Regions from separate parts of the Sinomonas flava genome, predicted to be linked through region 1. Evidence: predicted binding sites of a transcription regulator. Region 1 holds the regulator's gene; each other region holds the start of a gene.
What was found. The regulator LexA, encoded in region 1, represses DNA repair genes until DNA is damaged. The targets are predictions, from matches to a motif close to TCGAACANNTGTTCGA.
Positions count from the first base shown of each region.

Region 2: ABD298_RS00565 (HNH endonuclease signature motif containing protein) is a predicted target of LexA. The motif match lies at 2,668-2,683, and genes of this name have one in related genera.
Region 3: uvrA (excinuclease ABC subunit UvrA) is a predicted target of LexA. The motif match lies at 4,637-4,652, and genes of this name have one in related genera.

Region 1 covers NZ_BAAAQW010000013.1:46,421-53,790, reverse strand. The annotation lists gene hflX (GTPase HflX) at 1-829, shown strand, start outside; gene ABD298_RS17275 (ATP-dependent DNA helicase) at 822-2,879, shown strand; gene lexA (transcriptional repressor LexA) at 2,905-3,612, opposite strand; gene ABD298_RS17265 (LysM peptidoglycan-binding domain-containing protein) at 3,946-4,389, shown strand; gene ABD298_RS17260 (histidinol-phosphate transaminase) at 4,502-5,602, shown strand; gene hisB (imidazoleglycerol-phosphate dehydratase HisB) at 5,706-6,347, shown strand; gene hisH (imidazole glycerol phosphate synthase subunit HisH) at 6,404-7,120, shown strand; gene ABD298_RS17245 (hypothetical protein) at 7,121-7,279, shown strand; gene priA (bifunctional 1-(5-phosphoribosyl)-5-((5-phosphoribosylamino)methylideneamino)imidazole-4-carboxamide isomerase/phosphoribosylanthranilate isomerase PriA) at 7,323-7,370, shown strand, end outside.
Region 2 covers NZ_BAAAQW010000001.1:106,716-114,085, reverse strand. The annotation lists gene ABD298_RS00580 (MFS transporter) at 1-952, shown strand, start outside; gene ABD298_RS00575 (DUF3151 domain-containing protein) at 1,026-1,454, opposite strand; gene fbaA (class II fructose-bisphosphate aldolase) at 1,474-2,496, opposite strand; gene ABD298_RS00565 (HNH endonuclease signature motif containing protein) at 2,775-4,253, shown strand; gene ABD298_RS00560 (TerC family protein) at 4,458-5,645, shown strand; gene ABD298_RS00555 (ribokinase) at 5,692-6,675, opposite strand; gene ABD298_RS00550 (dihydrofolate reductase family protein) at 6,686-7,252, opposite strand; gene ABD298_RS00545 (haloacid dehalogenase type II) at 7,297-7,370, opposite strand, start outside.
Region 3 covers NZ_BAAAQW010000002.1:241,261-248,630, forward strand. The annotation lists gene ABD298_RS01990 (DEAD/DEAH box helicase) at 1-2,176, opposite strand, end outside; gene ABD298_RS01995 (trans-aconitate 2-methyltransferase) at 2,240-3,040, shown strand; partial or broken gene ABD298_RS02000 (amidohydrolase family protein) at 3,086-3,412, opposite strand; gene ABD298_RS02005 (MBL fold metallo-hydrolase) at 3,512-4,174, opposite strand; gene ABD298_RS02010 (GntR family transcriptional regulator) at 4,218-4,598, shown strand; gene uvrA (excinuclease ABC subunit UvrA) at 4,739-7,370, shown strand, end outside.

The DNA.
Region 1 (7,370 bases):
TGCCGCTGGCGGCGGCATCGGCTCGCGTGGCCCCGGCGAGACCAAGATCGAGCTGGACCGGCGCCGCATCCGCACCCGCATGGCCAAGCTGCGGCGGGAGATCGCCGGAATGAAGCCGGCCCGCGAGACGAAGCGCGCGAACCGCAAGCGCAACGAGATTCCCTCGGTGGCGATCGCGGGCTACACCAACGCGGGCAAGTCGTCCCTGCTCAACAGGCTCACCGACGCCGGGGTGCTGGTGGAGAACGCCCTCTTCGCCACCCTTGACCCGACCGTGCGCCGGGCCGAGACGCCGGACGGGCTTCCCTACACGCTCGCGGACACCGTCGGGTTCGTGCGGTCGCTGCCGACCCAGCTGGTCGAGGCGTTCCGGTCCACGCTCGAGGAGGTGGCGGACGCTGACCTCATCCTCCACGTCGTCGATGCCTCGCACCCCGACCCCGAGGGCCAGATCGCAGCGGTCCGCCAGGTCCTCGCGGAGGTCGACGCGCGCAAGGTGCCGGAGATCATCGTCCTGAACAAGGCGGACGCCGCCGACCCGTTCGTCCTCGAGCGGCTCCGGCAGCGGGAGCCGCGCCACGTCGTCGTGTCCGCGCGGACCGGCGCGGGCATCGCCGAGCTCAAGGAGGCGATCAGCGACGCCATCCCGCGTCCGAGCGTGACGCTGACCATCCTGGTCCCGTACAGCCGCGGTGACCTCCTCAACCGCCTGCACACCTCGAGCTCGGAGATCCGCTCCCTCGAGCATGTGGAGGAGGGCACCCGGGCCGAGGTCGTGGTCCGCGAGGAGCTCGCGGCGGAACTCGCGCCCTTCGTGGTCCATGACTGAGGCGGCGGTAGCGCACGCCAGCGCGGGACGGGGCAGCGCCGGGGCCGCGGAGACGGCGCTCTCCCTCCTCGACGCGGCCGTCGCGTCGATGGGCGGCCAGCAGCGCGACGGGCAGCACGAGATGGCCCGACAGGTTGCCACTGCCATCGAGGAGCAGAAGCACCTGCTCGTACAGGCGGGGACCGGGACGGGGAAGTCCCTGGCCTATCTGGTTCCGCTGATCGCGCACGCCCAGCACAGCGACCGGCCCGCGGTCGTCGCGACGGCGACGCTTGCGCTCCAGGCCCAGATCGTGGGGCGCGACATCCCGCGCCTGCTTGCGGCCATCACCCCCAAGCTCGACCGGCCTGTCGACGTCGCGCTCGTCAAGGGCCGGTCCAACTACCTGTGCCGGCACAAGCTGGAGGGTGGCTTCCCGACCGACGAGGCCGCGGAGGGGCAGCTGTTCAGCATGGGCGAGGACGCCGCCGTCGGGCATCCCGGAGCCGGCCCGACGACGCAGCTCGGACGGGAGGTGGCGCGCCTGCGCCAGTGGGCCGAGGAGACGGAGACGGGGGACCGCGACGACCTCGTGCCCGGGGTCACCGACCGGGCGTGGCGGCAGGTCTCCGTCACGGCGCTCGAGTGCCTCGGGGCGCAGAAGTGCCCGTTCGCGGCCGAGTGCTTCAGCGAGCTCGCGCGGCAGCGCGGCGCCGAGGCCGACATCGTCGTGACGAACCATGCGCTCCTCGCGATCAACGCATTCGAGGGCCTCAACGTGCTCCCGGAGTACGACGTCGTGGTGGTCGACGAGGCGCACGAGCTCGCCGACCGCGTCACGGGGGCGGTGAGCGGCCAGCTCTCGGCCCAGATGATCCAGGCCGCGGCATCGAGCGCGCGCCGCCACTGCGGGATCACCGTCGATTCCCTGCAGGCCGCCGCGACCGCCCTTGAGCTCTCGCTCACCTCCGCGCCGACGGGCCTGCTCGCGCGCGGACTGAACGAGGAGCAGGCCCAGGATGTCGCCCTCGTGCGGGACGCGTGCCGCGTGGCGCTGTCGGACTCGAAGCCCGGGGACGGGCAGGCGGCGGACGGAGGGCGCCAGATCGCCCGGTCGCGCCTCCTCGCCGTCCTCGAGGTCTGCGAGCGGATCCTCGAGGCGGAGGCCAACCGGGAGGTCATGTGGGTGACCCGCACGGGCGCGCCGGACCCCGTGACGGGCTACGCAGCCGCCGACGACGACGCCTCCGCCATGCTGCACATCGCGCCGCTCGGCGTGGGCGGCCGGCTCCGCGAGGGGCTCTTCGACGGGCACACGGTCGTCCTGACGAGCGCGACCCTCGCGATCGGGTCCGCGTTCGAACCGACCGCGGGCGGACTGGGGCTGCTGGGCGCAGGGGCGCCCTCGTGGACGGGAGTCGACGTCGGATCCCCCTTCGACTACCCCAGGCAGGGGATGCTCTACGTCGCCAAGCACCTCCCGCGACCGGGACGCGGACTCTCCCCGGAGGCGGTCGACGAGCTCGAGACACTCCTGCGGGCCTCCTCGGGCGGGGCGCTGTGCCTGTTCTCCTCCCGGAGGGCCGCCGAGGAGGCCGCAGCCGAGCTGCGCCTCCGGCTCGACGTCGAGATCCTCTGCCAGGGCGAGTCATCGATGAGTGCCCTCGTGAAGCAGTTCGCCGCAGAACCCGACACCTGCCTGTTCGGGACGATGTCGCTGTGGCAGGGCGTGGATGTCCCAGGCCCTTCGTGCCGTCTGGTCGTCATCGACCGGATACCGTTCCCGCGGCCGGACGATCCGCTCACGACGGCGCGCTCCCGCGCTGTCGCCCAGGCAGGCGGGAACGGCTTCATGGCCGTCTCGGCGACCCATGCGGCCGTGCGCCTCGCGCAGGGCGCAGGGCGGCTCATCCGCTCGACCGAGGACCGCGGAGTCGTGGCCGTCCTCGACTCGAGGCTTGCGACGGAGCGCTACGGGGCGTTCCTGCGCGGAGCGCTCCCGCCGCTGTGGGGGACGGCCGACCGGAAGGTCGTGACCGACGCCCTCAGGCGGCTCGCCGCCGCCGGCTGAATGGGCCGCCGGCTCAACGGCCGGCTCACACCGAGCGCAGGACCGAGACGACCTTGCCCATGATGGTGGCGTGGTCGCCGAGGATGGGCTCGTAGCGGGTGTTCTGCGGCAGGAGCCAGGTGTGCCCGTCGCGCTGGCGGAAGGTCTTGACCGTCGCCTCGTCGTCGAGCAGCGCGGCCACGATGTCGCCGTTCTCTGCCGCGTTCTGCCGCCGCACGACCACCCAGTCCCCGTCGCAGATGGCGGCGTCGATCATGGAGTCGCCCTTGACCTTGAGCATGAACAGCTCGCCGTAGCCCACCAGCTGCCGGGGGAGCGGCATGACGTCCTCGACCGCCTGGTCCGCAAGGATGGGGCCACCAGCGGCGATGCGCCCGACCAGCGGAACGAGCGCCGTGTCGGCCGCGCTGGCCATGTCCCCGAGCGGGACCCCAGTCGCGCCGCGCAGTGCGGCGGCCTCCTCGGCCGGAACGCTCAGTTCGCCTTCATCCAGCGTCAGCGGCATCAGGACCTCCATGGCGCGGGGGCGCTTGGGATCGCGGCGCAGGTAGCCGAGCTTCTCGAGCTGCATCAGCTGGTGCGTGACGCTTGAGAGGCTTGCGAGGCCCACCGTGTCCCCGATCTCGCGCATGGACGGCGGGTAGCCCTTGAGCTGCACGGAGCGCTGGATCGTCTCGAGGATCCTCTTCTGGCGCGCCGTCAGTCCTTTGGCTGCTCTGGTCCGTGATGCCATGCCGTCCTGCCTCTCCACCGGGGGCGCCACGCGCTCCGGGATCCCGTCCGTCGATGCCCCGGGGCCTCCCTGCGAGAACTGTCGTACCCCCTCGGCAGGATGTCGTCATGGTCGACGGGGGCGGGCAGCTCGGCGTGGAACCCGGTGCTACCCCCACCGTAGGCCAGTCGGACAGGCCTTTCAAACATGTGTTCGACCGTGTCTGGACACGCATCGTGGACAGGTGCTAAGAAAGAGTCATCACTTCGAACGTTTCTTCGAAACACTGCGCAGAGTGCCGCCGATGTGTTCGCACTCGACGTCGTTCGGCGACTGCGCAGGGGAAGGCGCATCATGGCACTCGCGATCCTCGCCGGAAATGGGCACGGGGCTCCCCTTCCGGCCAAGCAGGAGGCACGCCGCCGGCTGAAGGTGGTCCACTGCCGCGCGGCGGCGCCGGGCACGGACTTCCGGTCCGGGGCCGCTCAGGCCCCGCTGCGCCTGACCCGCAGGGGAAGGCTCGTCCTCGTCGTCCTGCCGGTGTTCGCTGCGGCGCTGGCGGTGCTCGTCGCGTGGTCCGCGCTCATGGCGCCGGCGAAGGCGGGCGGGGAGGCGGTCGGCCCCGGCGCCGTCGAAACGGTGACCGTGCAGCCCGGCCAGTCGCTGTGGAGCATCGCCGAGGGCCGCGTGCCCGACCAGGACCCGCGCGTGACGATCAGCCAGATCCGCCAGCTCAATGACCTGGAGAGCACCAGGGTGCTCCCCGGCGAGCAGATCGTTGTTCCGCTCGCCCGCTGAACCTCTCCGCCCGCCGAACCTCTCCGCGGCGAGCTGCACGGCGCCGGTTGCGGGGTCTTCGGCTGCGCCCCCCGGAATGTGGGCGCCGGTGCCGCTGGCGTAGGCTGGACCGGTGGACGACCAGCTCGAACGACTCAACAGCCTCCCCCTCCGCGACGATCTCCGCGGACAGCACCCCTACGGTGCGCCGCAGCTTGACGTCCCCATCCAGCTCAACGTCAACGAGAACACGTATGGGGTGCCCGCGGACGTGCAGGAGGCCATCGTCGAGGCCGTCCGCGCGGTGGCCGGCGGTCTCAACCGCTACCCCGACAGGGAGTTCACCGAGCTGCGCGAGGCCCTCGCCGAGTACCTCGGCCACGGGCTGTCCGCAGAGCAGCTCTGGGCCGCGAACGGCTCCAACGAGGTCCTGCAGCAGCTCCTGCAGGCCTTCGGCGGGCCCGGCCGCACGGTCCTGAGCTTCCCGCCCACGTACTCCATGTACCCCCTGCTCGCGAGCGGCACCGGGACGGCGTACCTCCGGGGCGAGCGGTCGGCCGACTTCAGCCTGAGCCCCGAGTCCGCAGCCGCCCAGGTGCGTGAGCACGCGCCGAACATCGTCATCCTCTGCTCGCCGAACAACCCGACCGGGACGGCACTCGGCCTCGATGTCGTCGAGGCCGTCTACGAGGCGGGGGAGGCGAGCCAGAGCATCGTCATCGTCGACGAGGCGTACGCCGAGTTCGCCCAGGCAGGGACGTCCACGGCGCTCACGCTCCTTCCCGGGCGCCCCCGGCTCGTCGTCACGCGGACCATGAGCAAGGCCTTCGCCCTCGCCGGTGCCCGGCTCGGCTACCTCGCGGCGGCGCCCGAGGTGATCGACGCCCTCCGCCTCGTGCGGCTTCCCTACCACCTCTCGGCCGTCACCCAGGCCACCGCGCTCGCAGCGCTCCGGCACCGCGACTCCCTGATGGCAGAGGTCGAGGCCATCAAGGCCCAGCGCGACAGGATCGTCCGCGAGCTGACCCGGCTCGGGCTCGCCCCCGCCGCCTCGGACTCCAACTTCGTGTTCGTGACGGGCTTCGAGGACCCGCAGGCCGTGTGGCGCGGACTTCTCGAGGTCGGTGTGCTGGTGCGCGACGTCGGAATCCCCGGGAGCCTGAGGGTGACCGCCGGGACCGAAGCGGAGACCACCGCGTTCCTCACGCGGCTCGAGGAGCTGCTCGCGCACTGAGCGCGGCGGTCCCTGACCGCGCGCCGCCCCGCGCCCCCGGCACGGGGCGTCCTGCGAGGCGAATAGAATAGAGACCACACCCCCTCACCCGAAGGACACATCCATGAGCACCGAGCTGCAGACCGCGGACCTCCAGGAGCGGACTGGGCGACGCGCGCGGATGGAGCGCACGACGAGCGAGTCGTCGGTCCTCGTCGAGATCGACCTGGACGGCACCGGCCGCTCGGACATCTCCAGCAGCGTCCCGTTCTACGACCACATGCTCACGGCCCTGGCCAAGCACTCGCTCATCGATCTGACCGTCAAGGCGACGGGGGACACCCACATCGATGTCCACCACACGGTGGAGGACATCGCGATCACCCTCGGCGAGGTCCTCAAGCAGGCGCTGGGCACCAAGGCGGGCATCCGCCGCTTCGGCGAGGCGAGCGTGCCGCTGGACGAGGCCCTCGCGCACGCCGTCGTCGACGTCTCCGGGCGCCCCTACCTCGTGCACGGCGGCGAGCCTGCCGGGCAGGAGTACCACCTGATCGGCGGCCACTTCACGGGATCGCTCACGCGGCACGTGTTCGAGGCGATCACCCTGCACGCCGGCATCTGCCTGCACATGACCGTCCTCGCCGGCCGCGACCCCCACCACATTGTCGAGGCCCAGTTCAAGGCCTTCGCCCGTGCCCTCCGCGCCGCGGTCGAGCCCGACCCGCGCATCGGGGACGCCATCCCGTCGACAAAGGGAGCCCTGTGAGCACCGTACCCGGAGCGGACTCCCTTCCCGAGGCGCCGGCGGATGCCCCGGGAGGCGTGGCCGTGGACCCGCGGAACGCGGGCGGACCTGCGACGGACCCCGAGGGGCGGCCCACCGTCGTCGTGCTCGACTACGGCTCGGGCAACGTCCGGTCGGCCGTGCGCGCACTCGAACGGGCCGGAGCCGCCGTCACGCTGAGCGCGAAGGCGGAGGACGCGCTCAACGCCGACGGCCTCGTGGTGCCCGGCGTCGGCGCGTTCGCGACCGTGATGGAGGAGCTCAAGGCCGTGGACGGCCTGCGCATCATCGGCCGCCGCGTCGCCGGCGGGCGCCCGGTCCTGGCCATCTGCGTCGGGCTCCAGATCATGTTCGAGCGCGGGATCGAGCACGGTGTCGAGGCCGAGGGCCTCGGAGAATGGCCGGGCACCGTCGAACTGCTGCCCGCCGACGTCGTCCCGCACATGGGCTGGAACACCGTCACGGTCCCCGAGGGGTCGAAGCTCTTCGCCGGCGTCGAGGACGAGCGCTTCTACTTCGTGCACTCCTACGGTGTCCAGAAGTGGGAGTTCGAAGTCGCCCAGCCGCGCATGGCCCCGCCGCTGGTGACGTGGAGCGAGCACGGCGCCCCCTTCATCGCGGCAGTCGAGAACGGTCCCCTCTGCGCGACCCAGTTCCACCCCGAGAAGTCGGGAGACGCGGGCGCGCGGCTCCTGCACAACTGGGTCCAGTCACTGCGCCGGGCGACTCCCTCCGCCGCCCAGGACGCCGCCTGAATGTGGTCCGTCCTGCTGTTCGGCCTGGCCGGCCTGCTCGTCGGAGGCGCGATCTCGTTCCGCAAGCAGGGCCTTCCCAACTGGACGTGGATCGCCTTCGGCGCGCTGGCCGTGGCCGCCCTTGTGGCGGCCTACGTGCTGACCCTTCCGGCCGCATGACCTCCGAAATGTTCCCATCCCTTCCCTCCAGGAGACACACCACATGAGCGCTGGGGAGCCCATCCTCGAACTCCTGCCCGCCGTCGACATC
Region 2 (7,370 bases), on a different contig from region 1:
CGGCCTCGGGCTCGGCGGCCTCGTCCCCTCCGCGAACGCGATGGCGGCGGAGCTCATCCCCTCGAAGTGGCGTGGCTCGATGGCCACCCTCATGATGTCGGGCGTTCCGATCGGCGGCACCGCTGCGGCCCTGCTCGGCCTCTGGATGGTCCCGTCCTTCGGATGGTCGTCGATGTTCCTCGTGGCGATCATCCCGCTTGCGGTGTTCGTTCCGCTGGGCCTCAAGTACTTCCCCGAGACCCTCGGCTCGTCCGCGCACGAGGCCGGCGCCTCCCCCGCCGCTTCGTCCGCACCGTCCGCAGAGCGCACGACGCCGCGCAGCGGCTTCCGCGGTCTCTTCGGCAGCGGCTTCGCGTTCCTCTCGGTCCTGTTCGCGGCGTCGACGCTCTTCACCCTGTTCGCCTGGTACGGCCTGGGGACGCAGCTGCCCAAGATCATGCGCGATTCCGGCTCCGATCTCGGTCCGGCGCTGACCTTCACCATCGCGCTCAACCTCGGCGCCGTCGCCGGGTCGATCATCACGGCGTGGGCCGGTGACAAGTTCGGCACGGTGAAGGTCTCGGTGGTCGCAGCGTTCCTCGCAGGCGCAGCGCTCGTCGCGCTCCTCGTGATGCCGGCATCGAACACGGCCTTTGTCTACGCGGCCCTCGTCATCGCCGGCGTCGGGACCCACGGCACCCAGTCACTCGTCATCGGCGCGATCGCTTCGCACTACCCGAGCGCGCTGCGCGGCACCGCTCTCGGCTGGGCCCTCGGCGTGGGCCGCATCGGCGCCGTGCTCGCACCGCAGCTCTCCGGGCTCATGCTGGCCAGCAAGACGGTTCCCCCGTCGATGAACTTCCTCCTCTTCGGCGGAGCGGCGCTCATCTCCGCCGTGCTCCTGGGCGTCGTCGCCGTCCGCGACTCCCGGCGTCGTGCCGCCGCCGTGGCTGCTCCGGCTCCGGTGGCCTAGCAGCCTGCGTATGAAAAGCGCGTGGCCGGCTTCCTTCGGGGAGCCGGCCACGCGCCGTCGTCCGTTGTGTGCCCTAGCTGCCGGCACCCTCGATCGCGGCTTTCGCCGTGGGGTCGGAGCCCTCGAGGAAGGCAGCAATCCGCTCGGGCTCGCCCTCTTCGCCGATCGCGGAGGCGGCCCGTCCGAGCGCGTAGAGCGCGCGGAGGAACCCGCGGTTCGGCTCGTGCTCCCACGGAACGGGGCCCGCGCCGCGCCAGCCGCTGCGGCGCAGAGCGTCGAGGCCGCGGTGGTAGCCGACTCGGGCGAAGGCGTACGACTCGATCGTGCGGCCCTCGTCCCAGGCCTCCTCCGCGAGGATCGCCCACAGGAGGGACGACTCGGGATGCCTGGCCACCAGGTCGAGGGCCGGCTGGCCGAGGGCGAGTCCTTGGTAGACCTCGTCCTCGGCGGGAAGCCTCGTGGGCTCGGGGCCGAGGAGGTTGGTGCGGAACGTCTCGCTCATCGCTGCCCCTGCGCCCGGCCTACTTGACGGACTTGCCGGCGGAGCCGAGCTGCTGGGCGGCCTCGACCACGCGAGCGGCCATGCCGGCCTCGGCGAGGGCGCCCCACACGCGGGGGTCGTAGGTCTTCTTGTTGCCCACCTCGCCGTCAACCTTGAGCACGCCGTCGTAGTTGGCGAACATGTGGCCTGCCACCGGGCGGGTGAAGGCGTACTGGGTGTCCGTGTCGATGTTCATCTTGATCACGCCGTAGGAGACGGCGTCCGCGATCTCCTGCTCGGAGGAGCCGGAGCCGCCGTGGAAGACGAGGTCGAACGGGTTGTCCTTGCCGATCTTCGCCCCGACCTGCGCCTGGATGTCCTTGAGGATCTCGGGGCGGAGCTTGACGTTGCCCGGCTTGTAGACGCCGTGGACGTTGCCGAACGTCAGGGCAGTGATGTAGCGGCCGTTCTCGCCGGCGCCCAGCGCGTCGACCGTGGCAAGGCCGTCGGCGACGGTCGTGTAGAGCTTCTCGTTGATGGCGTTCTCGACGCCGTCTTCCTCGCCGCCGACCGCGCCGATCTCGACCTCGAGGATCATCTTCGCCGCGGCCGTGCGCGGCAGGAGCTCCTTGGCAATGCGCAGGTTCTCCTCGAGGGTCTCGGCCGAGCCGTCCCACATGTGCGAGTTGAAGAGCGGGTCGCGGCCGGCCTTGACCTCGGCCTCGGAGGCCTCCAGCAGCGGCAGGACGAAGCTGTCGAGCTTGTCCTTGGGGCAGTGGTCCGTGTGCAGGGCGATGTTCACGTCGTAGCTCTTGGCGATCTCGCGGGCGAACGCCGCGAAGCCCAGCGAGCCGACCACCATGTCCTTCACCGACGCGCCGGACCAGTAGGCCGCACCGCCGGTGGAGACCTGGACGATGCCATCCGAGCCAGCCTCCGCGAAGCCGCGGATCGCGGCATTGAGCGTCTGCGACGAGGTGACATTGACCGCCGGGAACGCGTAGCCGCCAGCCTTGGCGGAGTCGATCATCTCGGCGTACTTCTCGGGGGTAGCGATAGGCATTGATGCTCCTCGGCAGTGGCTCGATGGGATTCACGCGGGGTGCGTGGTTGGGCCACTGCCCATCCTAGCGAGCGGGCCTGCACGGGCGAGTTTCGGGGTTTCAAGATGACAGCCAAGCACGACGGCGGTGGGCAGCTCCCGCCGCCTACGCCCCTGCGCGCAAACCGCCACTCGAAGATTTGTTCATATTTATGTATGGATCTGAGCAGCAATTTTCACTAGGATGGGAACGCACATACGAGCAAACGGGGGTGTAGCGAGTGGTGACGGCAGACCGAGTGGCCGGTGAACTGACCTTCACCTCCCGGCACCCCGAGGCGCTTCACGGCTTCATCGAGCTCGATCCCCGCACCTTGGACACCCCCGCAGGTGTGGCCCAGGGACTGCGCGCCCTCGCAGAGTTCGAGGCGTTCAGCGCAAGCCTTCGCGCGCTCCTGGTCGACAGGCAGAACCAGCACGTCGCCGACCAGCCGCTGGAAGGACGCAAGGGTCAGCCGGAACGGCTCGGCGGGGACGTGGCGCATGCAGCCGCCGTCTCAGAGATCGCCGCACTCCAGAACACCTCGGAAGCGGCTGCCGCCCGCACACTCAACTTCTCGGTGGCACTCGTGAACACGCACCCGGCCCTCCACGAGGCGCTGGCAGCTGGGGACATCACGGAGTCGCACGCGCGAGCGGTCGTCGATCAGGCCGCGACGCTGCCCGAACGGGTTGCCGAGGCGTTCGGCATCGAAGCGCTCGCCCGCCTCCGGACCCGGAAGGGGCGAATCCGCACGCCGGGCGAGTTCCGCGCCGTCGTCCGCGATCTGCGCGAGAGGCTCCATCCCGAGTCGATCACCCGGAGGAGGGAGGCCGCGCGTGAAGACCGCCGCGTGTGGCTCCAGCCCGACGAGGACGGGATGTGCGTCCTGTCTGCGCTCCTGCCGGCGGAGACAGCCCGGGCAGCCTACGAGCGCATCGACGGCGCCGCGCGCGCTGCACGCGATCGCGACGGCGAGCATCGGACCCTCCAGCAGCTGCGGGCCGACGTCCTCCTCCAGCTCTGCTTGACGGGCCATGGCGGCGAGGGCCCGCTGTCCGGCGAGGCTCCGCTGTCCGGCGAGGCTCCGCAGTCCGGCGAGTCCATTCCGTCGCTCGAGCAACTGCTCTCCCGGGTCACCGCGGAAGTCGTGGTCCACATCCCGCTGGCGGTGGCACTCGGCGCGTCCGACGACGTGGCCCACCTCGACGGCTACGGCGTCATCGATGCGACCACCGCCCGGCTACTGGCCGCCGCCGCGCCGACCTGGCAGCGCCTGTTCACCGACGACGAGGGAGTCCCGGTCAAACTCGGACGGTCCACCTACAGGCCTCCGGCCGGACTCGTTCGCTTCATCCAGTACCGGGACGGCACATGCGTGGTCCCGGGATGCACGGCCGCGGCGAGGCGTTCCGAGATAGACCACACGATCGAATGGCAGGACGGCGGCGCAACCGATGCAGAGAACCTCGCACTCCTGTGCACCAAGCACCACGCCCTGAAGTCGCTCGCCGTGTTCCGCCTGAGACGGTCCGTGCCGGATCACGGCGGGAGGCAGATCGGCGAGCCGCCGAAGGTCAGCGGGGAGCTTGTGTGGAAGAGCCTCCTCGGCGAGGAGTACCCCGCCGAGCCAGCGGACCGGACCCACATCCTCGGGCCCCGGTCCCCTGCACCCACCGCTGTTCCCGCGGCACCACCGGCGTGCACCAGCGGCGCCTCTGACCCTCCGCCCTTCTGATCCCGGGTGCCCTTCCGATCCCAGGCGGCTTTTGCCCTCTACCGCAGCCTCCCTGTAGCCTAGGAAGTGCGCAGGGGAGTATCCCAAGCGCTGCATACGTCAACACGTCGGGCGCCGGAGCCCGGCCGGGTGCAGCGGCCATCCCATCGGGATGGTGGAGAGACTTGTGGCGATAGCGCCTACCTGCGAAAGGGACACCTTCCCATGTCTGTATCCCCACTTGTCTGGGGCGTCACGATCGTTCTGATCCTGGCCCTGCTGGCTTTCGACTACTTCTTCCACATTCGCAAGGCCCACGTGCCGACGCTCAAAGAGGCGGCGGTCTGGTCGTCGATCTACGTCGGAGCGGCCATCCTCTTCGGCATCGCGGTCCTGGTCTTCGGCGGCCCGTCCATGGGGTCCGAGTACTTCGCCGGCTTCATCACGGAGAAGGCCCTCTCGGTCGACAACCTCTTCGTGTTCTTGGTGATCATGGCGAGCTTCCGGGTTCCTCGTGAGGACCAGCAGAAGGTGCTGCTGTTCGGCATCGTCTTCGCCCTCATCGCGCGCACGGCCTTCATCTTCCTCGGCGTCGCGCTGATCAACAGCTTCTCGTGGATCTTCTACGTCTTCGGCATCATCCTGCTCATCACCGCGGGCAACCTGCTCAAGCCCGAGGACTCCGGTGACGACGAAGCGGACAACTTCATCATCCGTCTGGCCCGCAAGTTCCTCCGCACGTCGCAGCACTACGACGGGGACAAGCTCTTCACGGTTGAGAACGGCAAGCGCGTCCTGACCCCGATGCTCCTCGTCATGGTGGCGATCGGCGGCACGGACCTCCTGTTCGCCCTCGACTCCATCCCCGCGATCTTCGGCCTCACCCAGAACCCCTATGTCGTCTTCACGGCCACCGCGTTCTCGCTCATGGGCCTGCGCCAGCTGTTCTTCCTCCTCGACGGGCTGCTGGACCGCCTGATCTACCTCTCGTACGGCCTCGCCGCGATCCTCGCGTTCATCGGCGTGAAGCTCGTCCTCCACGCGCTGCACGAGAACACGCTGTTCTTCATCAACGGCGGCAACCCTGTCCCGGTCTTCGAAATCACCACCGGCCTGTCGCTCACCGTCATCATCGGCGTCCTGGCCATCACGATCTTTGCGTCGCTGTTCAGCAAGGCCGGCAAGGCGCACGCCGCGGTCAACAACGCCCGCCGCCATGCCGAGAGCTACCTCGACCTCGAGTACACCGCGGACCTCGCCGAGCGCGAGCGCGTCTACCGGGAGCTCATGGACGAGGAGCAGTCGATCCTCGCCATGGACAAGAAGTACCGCGACAAGGTGAAGGACATCGAAGAGATCCGGGCGAAGGTGGCCGAGGCCCACACCGCGCACGCGGAGTTCACCGCCAAGTAGCAGCACCCCCTGCCCACGCACGACGGCGGGCGGTCGCCCCGGAGGCCTAGGGCATCCGCGGCCGGCCGCCCGCCGTCGTCTGCGGGAACTCCTGGCTGACCACCTTCTCGCGGGTGGGATACGACCTCTGGGCGCCTCTGCCCGTGGTTGAGAGTGCCGCAGCGACAGCGGCGTAGCGGGCGGCGTCCCCAAGCGCGTCTCCGGCGGCGAGGCGTGCTGCGAGGGCCCCGGCGAAGGCGTCTCCCGCCCCGGTGGTGTCGACCGGCTCCACGGGCAGGGCCGGGATCCTTTCCACCTCGGCCCGGTCTGCCCTGCCCCGCTCCCCCTGGAGCACGACGGCGCCTCCCCCGCCGAGCGTGACAACCGCCCTGGCCACCCCCGCTTCGGCGAGGCCGCGAGCGATCGGCGCCCACGCGGCGTCGTCCGCGGAAGCCGGCGGGAGAGGCGCCCCGGCGAGCAGCTGGGAGGCCTCGTGCGCGTTGACGAGCAGGACGTCGACGGCGGCGAGGAGCTCGGGCGCGAGCGGGCCGAAGGGCGAGGCATTCAGGATGACCGTGGCACCTGCCGAGCCGCCCGCGAGCGCGGCAGCGAGAACGGCCTCGCGGGGCACTTCGAGGCACAGGCACACCACTCTGGCACCGCGGAACACCTCACCGGCTTCCTCGACGTCTCGTGCCGAGAGGCGCCCGTTGGCGCCGGCTGTGGTGACGATCGTGTTCTCGGCAGCATCGTCAACCGTGATGATGGCCATTCCGGAGGCCTGGTTCCCGATGGTGCGCACGCGGCTCACATCCACTCCGGCACCCGTGACCGCACGGCGCAGCATGGCACCGTTGGAGTCATCCCCGACGGCGCCGATGAGGGCGACGCCGGCCCCCGACAGGCTCGCCGCCACCGCCTGGTTTGCGCCCTTCCCTCCGGGCCCGACCTCCGAGGCCGTGCCCGCGATCGTCTCCCCGGGCGCCGGAAGGCGGGAGCAGTAGACGGTGAGGTCCGCGTTGAGGGACCCGACGACCACCACGCTGGCCACAACTGCCCCGTCAGGCCTGCCTCGGCGCGGCGGCGGGGCCGTAGCAGAGGTGGACAATCCCGTTGGTGTACGCCTCCGAGGACTTGAGTGCCAGCCGCGCGGCCTCGCCGTCCTCGCCCCAGAGTCGCTGCCCCTTGCCAAGGGCGATCGGGTAGACGAAGAGGTGCAGCTCGTCGACGAGTCCGTCGGCCAGAAGCGCCCGGACCAGCTGCCCGCTGCCGCTGATGTAGATGCTTCCCTCGGTGCGGTCCTTCAGGCTGCGGATCGACTCCGGGTCATAGGTGCCGAGCGCGGTGGAGTTGTTCCAGTCGACAGCGAGCTCGCCCGAGGTGACGACGTGCTTCGGCGTGTCGTTGAAGAAGGGAGCACCTGGGTCATCCTCTGCGGTGCGGGTGGACCAAGCCGGCGCGAACATCTCGAAGGTCCGGCGCCCCAGCAGGATGTCGCTTGCCGAGGCCGTCAGCGCGCCGACGGCCTCTTCCATCTTCGGATCCCACGGCCACCATTCGACCGTCCAGGACGGGTCCTCGAACACCCCGTCGATGGTGATGAACTCGTGCACCTTGATCTCACCCATGGAGGCAGACTATCCGGAGGCACCGACAGCCGTGAGTCCCGTGGCTACCCGAGCGCGCCCCGAAGCTCTCCCACGGACGCCACCGTGAGATCCGGCGCCGCGAAGTAGCTCGGGTACG
Region 3 (7,370 bases), on a different contig from region 1:
GTGCATCGTGGGTGTGCAGGTCCCTGCCGCTCGTGAGCTCCTCCCACTCGTCCAGGAGCGACGAGTCGACCTGGCGGACCAGCTCGCCGAGCCAGGCGATGAGGTCCTCGAGGTCCTCCCGCAGCGCGTCCTGGGGCACGGTCTGCCGCAGGGCCTTGAACGCGTCGGTCAGGTAGCGCAGGACGATGCCCTCGCTGCGCGCCAGCCCGTAGAACTGGACGAACTCGCCGAAGTCCATCGCCCGTTCGTACATGTCCCGGACCACCGACTTCGGCGCGAGCTCGAAGTCCCCGACCCAGGGGGCGTGGCGCCGGTACGTCTCGAACGCCGCCTCGAGGAGCTCCTTGAGCGGCTCGGGGTAGGTGACGGCGTCGAGCGCGTTCATGCGCTCGGCGTACTCCATGCCCTCGGCCTTCATGGCCGCGACCGCCTCGGTCTTGGCCCGCTTGAGCTGGGCGGAGAGGATCTGCCGCGGCTTCTCGAGCGTGGCCTCGATGACGGACACGACGTCGAGCGCGTACGACGGCGACTCGGGGTCGAGCAGGTCGAGGGCCGCGAGCGCGAACGGCGAGAGCGGCTGGTTGAGCGCGAAGTTCTCCTGGAGGTCCACCGTGAGGCGCAGCGTGTGGCCGCTGGCCCGCTGCTCGGGAGTCAGCTCGTCCTCGGGGATCCGCTCGACGACGTCGGCGGCCAGGAGCTCGCGCAGGATCCCGAGCGCCCGCCGCATCAGGCGCAGCTGGACGGGACGCGGCTCGTGGTTCTCGGTCAGGAGCCGGTGCGCGGCGGTGAAGGGGTTCCCCGGGCGGGCCATGAGGTTCAGCAGCATGGCGTGCGTGACCGTGAAGCTCGAGGTCAGCGGCTCGGGGGCAGCCTCGACGAGCTTCTCGAAGGTGGGCCGGCCCCAGGAGACGAAGCCCTCGGGCGGCTTCTTCTTCACGACCTGCCGCAGCTTGCGCTGGTCCTCGCCGAACTTCGCGCGGGCCTTCTCCATGGCGCGGTTGTTCTCGACGACGTGCTCGGGCGCCTGCACGACGACGGTCCCGGCCGTGTCGTATCCTGCCCTGCCCGCGCGGCCGGCGATCTGGTGGAACTCGCGCGCGTTGAGGTGCCGCGTCCGAGTGCCGTCGAACTTGCTCAGGGCGGTGAGCAGGACCGTCCGGATCGGCACGTTGATCCCCACACCGAGGGTGTCCGTGCCGCAGATGACCTTGAGCAGCCCCGCCTGGGCGAGCTGCTCGACGAGCCTCCGGTACTTCGGCAGCATGCCCGCGTGGTGCACGCCGATGCCGTGGCGCACGAGCCGGTTGAGGGTCTTGCCGAAGCCCGCCGCGAACCGGAAGTGCCCGATCAGCTCGGCGATCCGGTCTTTCTCCTCGCGCGTGCACATGTTCACGCTCATCAGCTGCTGCGCGCGCTCGATCGCCTCGAGCTGGCTGAAGTGCACCACGTACACCGGGACCTGCTTCGTCGCGAGCAGCTCCTCGAGCGTCTCGTGGACAGGCTTCTCCTCGTAGTAGTAGTGCAGCGGGATGGGCCGCTCCGCGTGGGCGACCGTCGCCGTCGTGCGCCCCGTGCGCTCGGTGAGCTCGCGCTCGAACCGGCTCACGTCGCCGAGCGTCGCGCTCATCAGGAGGAACTGCGCCTGCGGCAGTTCCAGGAGCGGCACCTGCCAGGCCCAGCCGCGCTGGGGGTCGGAGTAGAAGTGGAACTCGTCCATGACGACCGGCCCGAGTTCTGCCTCGGAGCCCTCCCGGAGGGCGTGGTTCGCGAGGATCTCCGCGGTGCAGCAGATGATCGGGGCGTCCGGGTTGACGGACGAGTCTCCGGTGACCATGCCGACGTTCTCCGCGCCGAAGATGTCGCACAGGGCGAAGAACTTCTCCGAGACAAGCGCCTTGATCGGCGCGGTGTAGTAGCTGCGCTGCCCTGTGGCGAGCCCGTGGAAGTGCGCCGCGATCGCCACGAGCGACTTGCCGGACCCCGTGGGGGTCGCGAGGATCACGTTCGAGCCGGACACGATCTCGAGCACCGCCTCGTCCTGGGCGGGGTAGAGGGTCAGGCCCCGTCCCTCGGCCCACCGGACGAAGGCCTCGTAGACCGCGTCGGGCAGGGAGCCGTCACGGCCGGCGCGGTCGGCGGACGAGGAGGGCGCGGGGAGGAGGGCATCGAGTCGCATGGCGCCTCCAGACTATCCGCAGTGGGCTACCCCCACCGGCGGGGTCCGCATTAGCGTTGTCCCATGAGCTCTCCCACCTGGGACCCGGCACTGTACACCGCGTTCGGCGACTACCGGTCGCGGCCGTTCTACGACCTGACCGCGCGCGTCGCCGCCGAGGCTCCCCGCCGCGTCGTCGACCTCGGCTGCGGTCCCGGCGAGCTCACTGCGTCGCTCAGCCAGCGGTGGCCGGACGCCCTCATCGAAGGCCTCGACAGCGCCGAGGAGATGCTCGACGCCGCGCGCTCGCGGTTCGCGGGACGCGACCGCCTCACGTTCACCCATGGGGACATCCTGCACTGGGAGCCCGAGGGCGACGTCGACGTGGTCGTCTCGAACGCGGCGCTCCAGTGGGTGCCCGGTCACCTCGGGCTCATGGGGCGGTGGCTCGACCAGCTGGCCCCGGGCGCGTGGCTGGGGGTGCAGGTCCCCGGGAACTTCCAAGCCCCGTCGCACACGCTCATGCGCGAACTGGCCGAGTCCTCCCAGTGGGAGCACCGGCTCCGGGGGGTCCTCCGCCACACCGACGCGGTGGCGGAGCCCCGGGCCTACCTCGAGCTGATGCTCGAGGCCGGCTGGGAGGCGGACGTCTGGGAGACCGTCTACTACCACCAGCTGGTCGGTGAGGACGCCGTCCTGAACTGGATCCGCGGAACCGGCCTCCGGCCCGTGCTGGACGTGCTCTCGCCCGAGGAAGGCGCCCAGTTCGAGGAGCAATACGACCAGCTGCTCCTCGACGCCTACCCCTCGGTGGAACGGGACGGCCTCCTCACGACCCTGTACCCGTTCCGCCGCATCTTCTGCGTGGGCCGCAAGCCGTCGTAGGCGAGCGGCCGGCCGCGTCAGTGCGCGAGGCCCGACCATCGTGGTGTCCAGGTGCACGCGTGGGAACCGCCCGGCCAGCTCGGCGAACTCCCAGTACTCGGGCATGCCGAGGTGCGCGATGACGAGGGTCAGATCCGGGTGGGCCGCCAGGAGCCGCCTGATCCCCTCCGGGCCGGTGTGCTCGCCGGCGAGCGGCTTGGAGCCCGCGTGGACCACGACCGGGACACCTGAGTCCTCCAGGAGTGCCCACCCCGGTTCGAGCAGCGGGTCGTCTGCCCCGAACCGGCCGACCTGGAGGTGCACCTTGAAGAGGCGGGCGCCGCCGGCGAGCGCCCGGCCCACGTAGTCGCCTGCCTCCGGCTCGGGGTACATCGTGGCGCAGTGCACGACGTCGGGGACCCGCCGCGCGAGGTCGGCGCTCCGTCGTGGTCGGCGCGGGGCCCGGGCGTGGTGTTGCCCGCGCCGGTGGGACTACCAGCCACGGTCGCGCCACTCGGCCAGGTGCGGCCGCTCGGCACCGAGGGTTGTGGGCCTGCCATGGCCCGGGTGCACCTCCGCGTCGTCGGGGTACGCGTTGAACAGCCGTCCGACGACGTCGGCGTAGAGGAGCGAGAAGCGGTCGGCGTCGTTCTGGGTGTTGCCGACCCCGCCGGGGAAGAGCGAATCGCCGGAGAAGATCAGCGGCGGCACGTCCTTCGGCTCGAGGACGTAGGCGATGGACCCGGGGGTGTGGCCCCGAAGGTGCACGGCCGCGAGCGTGAACCCCCAGTCCGCTCCGGCCTCCGGGAGGACGTCCCCGTGGTCGAGCACCACGTCGACGCCGACCGGGATTCCCGAGACATCCTGGCGGCCGGCGGCCACTGGGGCGTGCGTGGCGGCGACGAGGCCTTCCAGGGCGCGGACATGGTCCCAGTGCTGGTGGGTCGTCGCGATGAGCGCGAGCCTCGCCGGGCCCCTCGCGTCGGCAGCACCCTCGGCGAGGAGGGCCTGGATGGCGGGAAGGTCGTCCGCGGCGTCGATGAGGACCTGCTCGCCGGACTGCTTGGCCGTGATCAGGTAGACGTTGTTGTCCATCGAGCTCACGGCGATCCGCCGCACGGTGACGTCGTCGAGGTCATGCAGGAGGCTGCTCATGGCGCCAGTCTAGGTGGGCCTCGGTCGCAGGTACTCTGGGCGTGTGGCGGAGAACGACTTCCCGGGACGCTGGCGCCCGAACCCCGAGCTGGCCGTGCCGCTCTTCGAGCAGCTGCGGCGCCGCATCCTCGACCTCGTCGACGAGGGCGCGCTCGCCGTCGGCGCGAAGCTGCCCCCCGTCCGCGCGCTCGCCGGGGAGCTCGACGTCGCGCCGCACACCGTCGCGCGCGCCTACCGTCAGCTCGAGGAGGCAGGGGTCCTCGCGACGGCGGGCCGTGCGGGCACGACCGTCGCCCCGAGGGCGCGTCGGGACGAGGATCTGGCGGCCGCAGCAGCGGTCTTCGCCGGGGTGGCGAGCTCGCAGGGCGCGTCCTTCGAGGAGGCCGTCGCGCTGCTGCGGGCTGCCTTCCAGCGCGCGATGTGATGCGACGTGGCTCACCGCGGGCCGCGACCATTCTCACTTCGAAGACATTTTCGAATGCGAGCGCTGTCGACTAGCATGGACAGGTGCAGAGTCTCTCCACCCTGAACGATTCCTCGCCACTGCCGTCGTCGGCCGCGGAGATCCCCGACGCCTTCCGGCAGCCCACTCATGCCCCCGACCAGTCCCGCCTCGTGGTCAAGGGCGCGCGCGAGCACAACCTGCGCAACGTGAGCCTCGACCTGCCGCGCGACGCGATGATCGTCTTCACGGGCCTCTCCGGGTCGGGCAAGTCCTCGCTCGCCTTCGACACGATCTTCGCCGAGGGCCAGCGGCGCTACGTGGAATCCCTGTCCGCGTACGCGCGCCAGTTCCTCGGCCAGGTGGACAAGCCGGACGTGGACTTCATCGAGGGACTCTCGCCCGCCGTCTCGATCGACCAGAAGTCGACGAGCAAGAACCCGCGCTCGACCGTCGGGACGATCACCGAGATCTACGACTACATGCGCCTCCTGTGGGCCCGCATCGGCAGGCCGCACTGTCCCGTCTGCCACGAGCCGGTCACGCGCCAGACCCCCCAGCAGATCGTCGACCAGCTGCTCGAGATGCCGGAAGGCACGCGCTTCCAGCTGCTCGCGCCGGTCGTACGCGGGCGCAAGGGCGAGTTCGTGGACCTGTTCAAGGAGCTCGCGGCGAAGGGCTACTCCCGTGCGCGCGTGGACGGCGACCTCATCCAGCTCGCCGAGCCGCCCAAGCTCGGCAAGCAGTTCAAGCACACCATCGAGGTGGTCGTCGACCGCCTGGTGGTGAAGGAGGGCATCCGCCAGCGGCTCGCCGACTCGGTCGAGACCGCGCTGGGCCTCGCCGAGGGACGCGTGCTCGCCGACTTCGTCGACCTCGCAGCGGACGACGACGCGCGCGTCCGTGCGTTCTCGGAGAACCTGGCGTGCCCCAACGAGCATCCCCTCGCGATCGACGAGATCGAGCCGAGGTCGTTCTCGTTCAACAACCCCTTCGGCGCGTGCCCGGCCTGCACCGGCATCGGCACGAAGCTGGAAGTCGACGAGGACCTCGTCGTCCCGGACGCTGCCCTCAGCCTCTCCGAGGGCGCGATTGCGCCGTGGTCCCTCGGCACTGCCACCCAGGAATACTGGACCCGGCTCCTCCAGGGGCTCTCCGACGAGCTGGGCTTCTCCATGACCACGCCGTGGCACAGCCTGCCCCAGTACGCGCGGGACGCTGTCCTGTACGGCAAGGACCACAAGGTGGTGGTCCAGTACCGCAACCGCTTCGGGCGCGAGCGCAAGTACAGCACCGGCTTCGAGGGCGCCGTGCAGTACATCCAGCGCAAGCATCTCGAGACGGAGTCGGACTCCGCGCGTGACCGCTACGAGGAGTACATGCGCGAGATCCCGTGCCCGGAGTGCGGCGGGGCCAGGCTCAACCCGGCGTCCCTCTCGGTGCTCGTGGGGGGACGCTCCATCGCCGAGGCATGCCGCCTGCCGCTGCGCGACACTCGCGAGTTCCTCAGCACGCTGGAGCTGACGCGCCGGGAGGAGCAGATCGCCGCACAGGTCCTGAAGGAGATCGACGCCCGCCTCACGTTCCTCCTCGATGTGGGCCTCGAGTACCTGAACCTCGAACGCGCGGCGGGAACGCTCTCGGGCGGCGAGGCGCAGCGTATCCGCCTCGCCACGCAGATCGGCTCCGGGCTCGTGGGAGTGCTGTACGTCCTGGACGAGCCGAGCATCGGGCTCCACCAGCGCGACAACCGGCGCCTCATCGAGACGCTCACGCGGCTGCGAGACCTGGGGAACACCCTGATAGTCGTCGAGCACGACGAGGATACGATCCACGAGGCCGACTGGATCGTGGACATCGGCCCGGGCGCGGGCGAGCACGGAGGCGAGGTGGTCCATTCGGGGACCCTTGCGGAGCTCAAGGAGAACCGGGCGTCCCTCACCGGCGACTACCTCGCCGGCCGGCGCTCCATCCCCATCCCGGCGAAGCGCCGGCCGATCGACCGCAAACGGCAGCTGAAGGTCGTGGGAGCGCGCGAGCACAATCTCCAGGGCGTCGACATCGCGTTCCCGCTCGGCGTCCTCACCGCCGTCACCGGTGTCTCGGGCTCGGGGAAGTCGACCCTGGTCAATGACATCCTGTACAAGGTGCTGGCGAACCGCCTGAACGGCGCGAAGCAGGTCGCCGGGCGCCACACCCGCATCGAGGGGCTCGAGCACCTCGACAAGGTCATCCACGTCGACCAGAGCCCGATTGGGCGCACCCCGCGGTCGAACCCGGCCACCTACACCGGCGTGTTCGACCACATCCGGAGGCTGTTCGCCGAGACCAACGAGGCCAAGGTCCGCGGCTACCAGCCGGGGCGGTTCTCGTTCAACGTCAAGGGCGGCCGCTGCGAGGCGTGCAGCGGCGACGGGACGCTCAAGATCGAGATGAACTTCCTCCCCGACGTCTACGTGCCCTGCGAGGTATGCCATGGGGCGAGGTACAACCGCGAGACCCTCGAGGTGCATTACAAGGGCAAGACGATCGCCGATGTCCTGAACATGCCGATCGACGAGGCCGCCGAGTTCTTCGCCGCGTTCACCCCGATCGCCCGGCACCTCCGCACACTCGTCGACGTCGGGCTCGGCTACGTCCGCCTCGGGCAGCCCGCCACGACGCTCTCGGGCGGCGAGGCGCAGCGGGTGAAGCTGGCAGCCGAGCTGCAGAAGCGCTCGAACGGCCGCAGCGCCTACGTGCTCGACGAGCCGA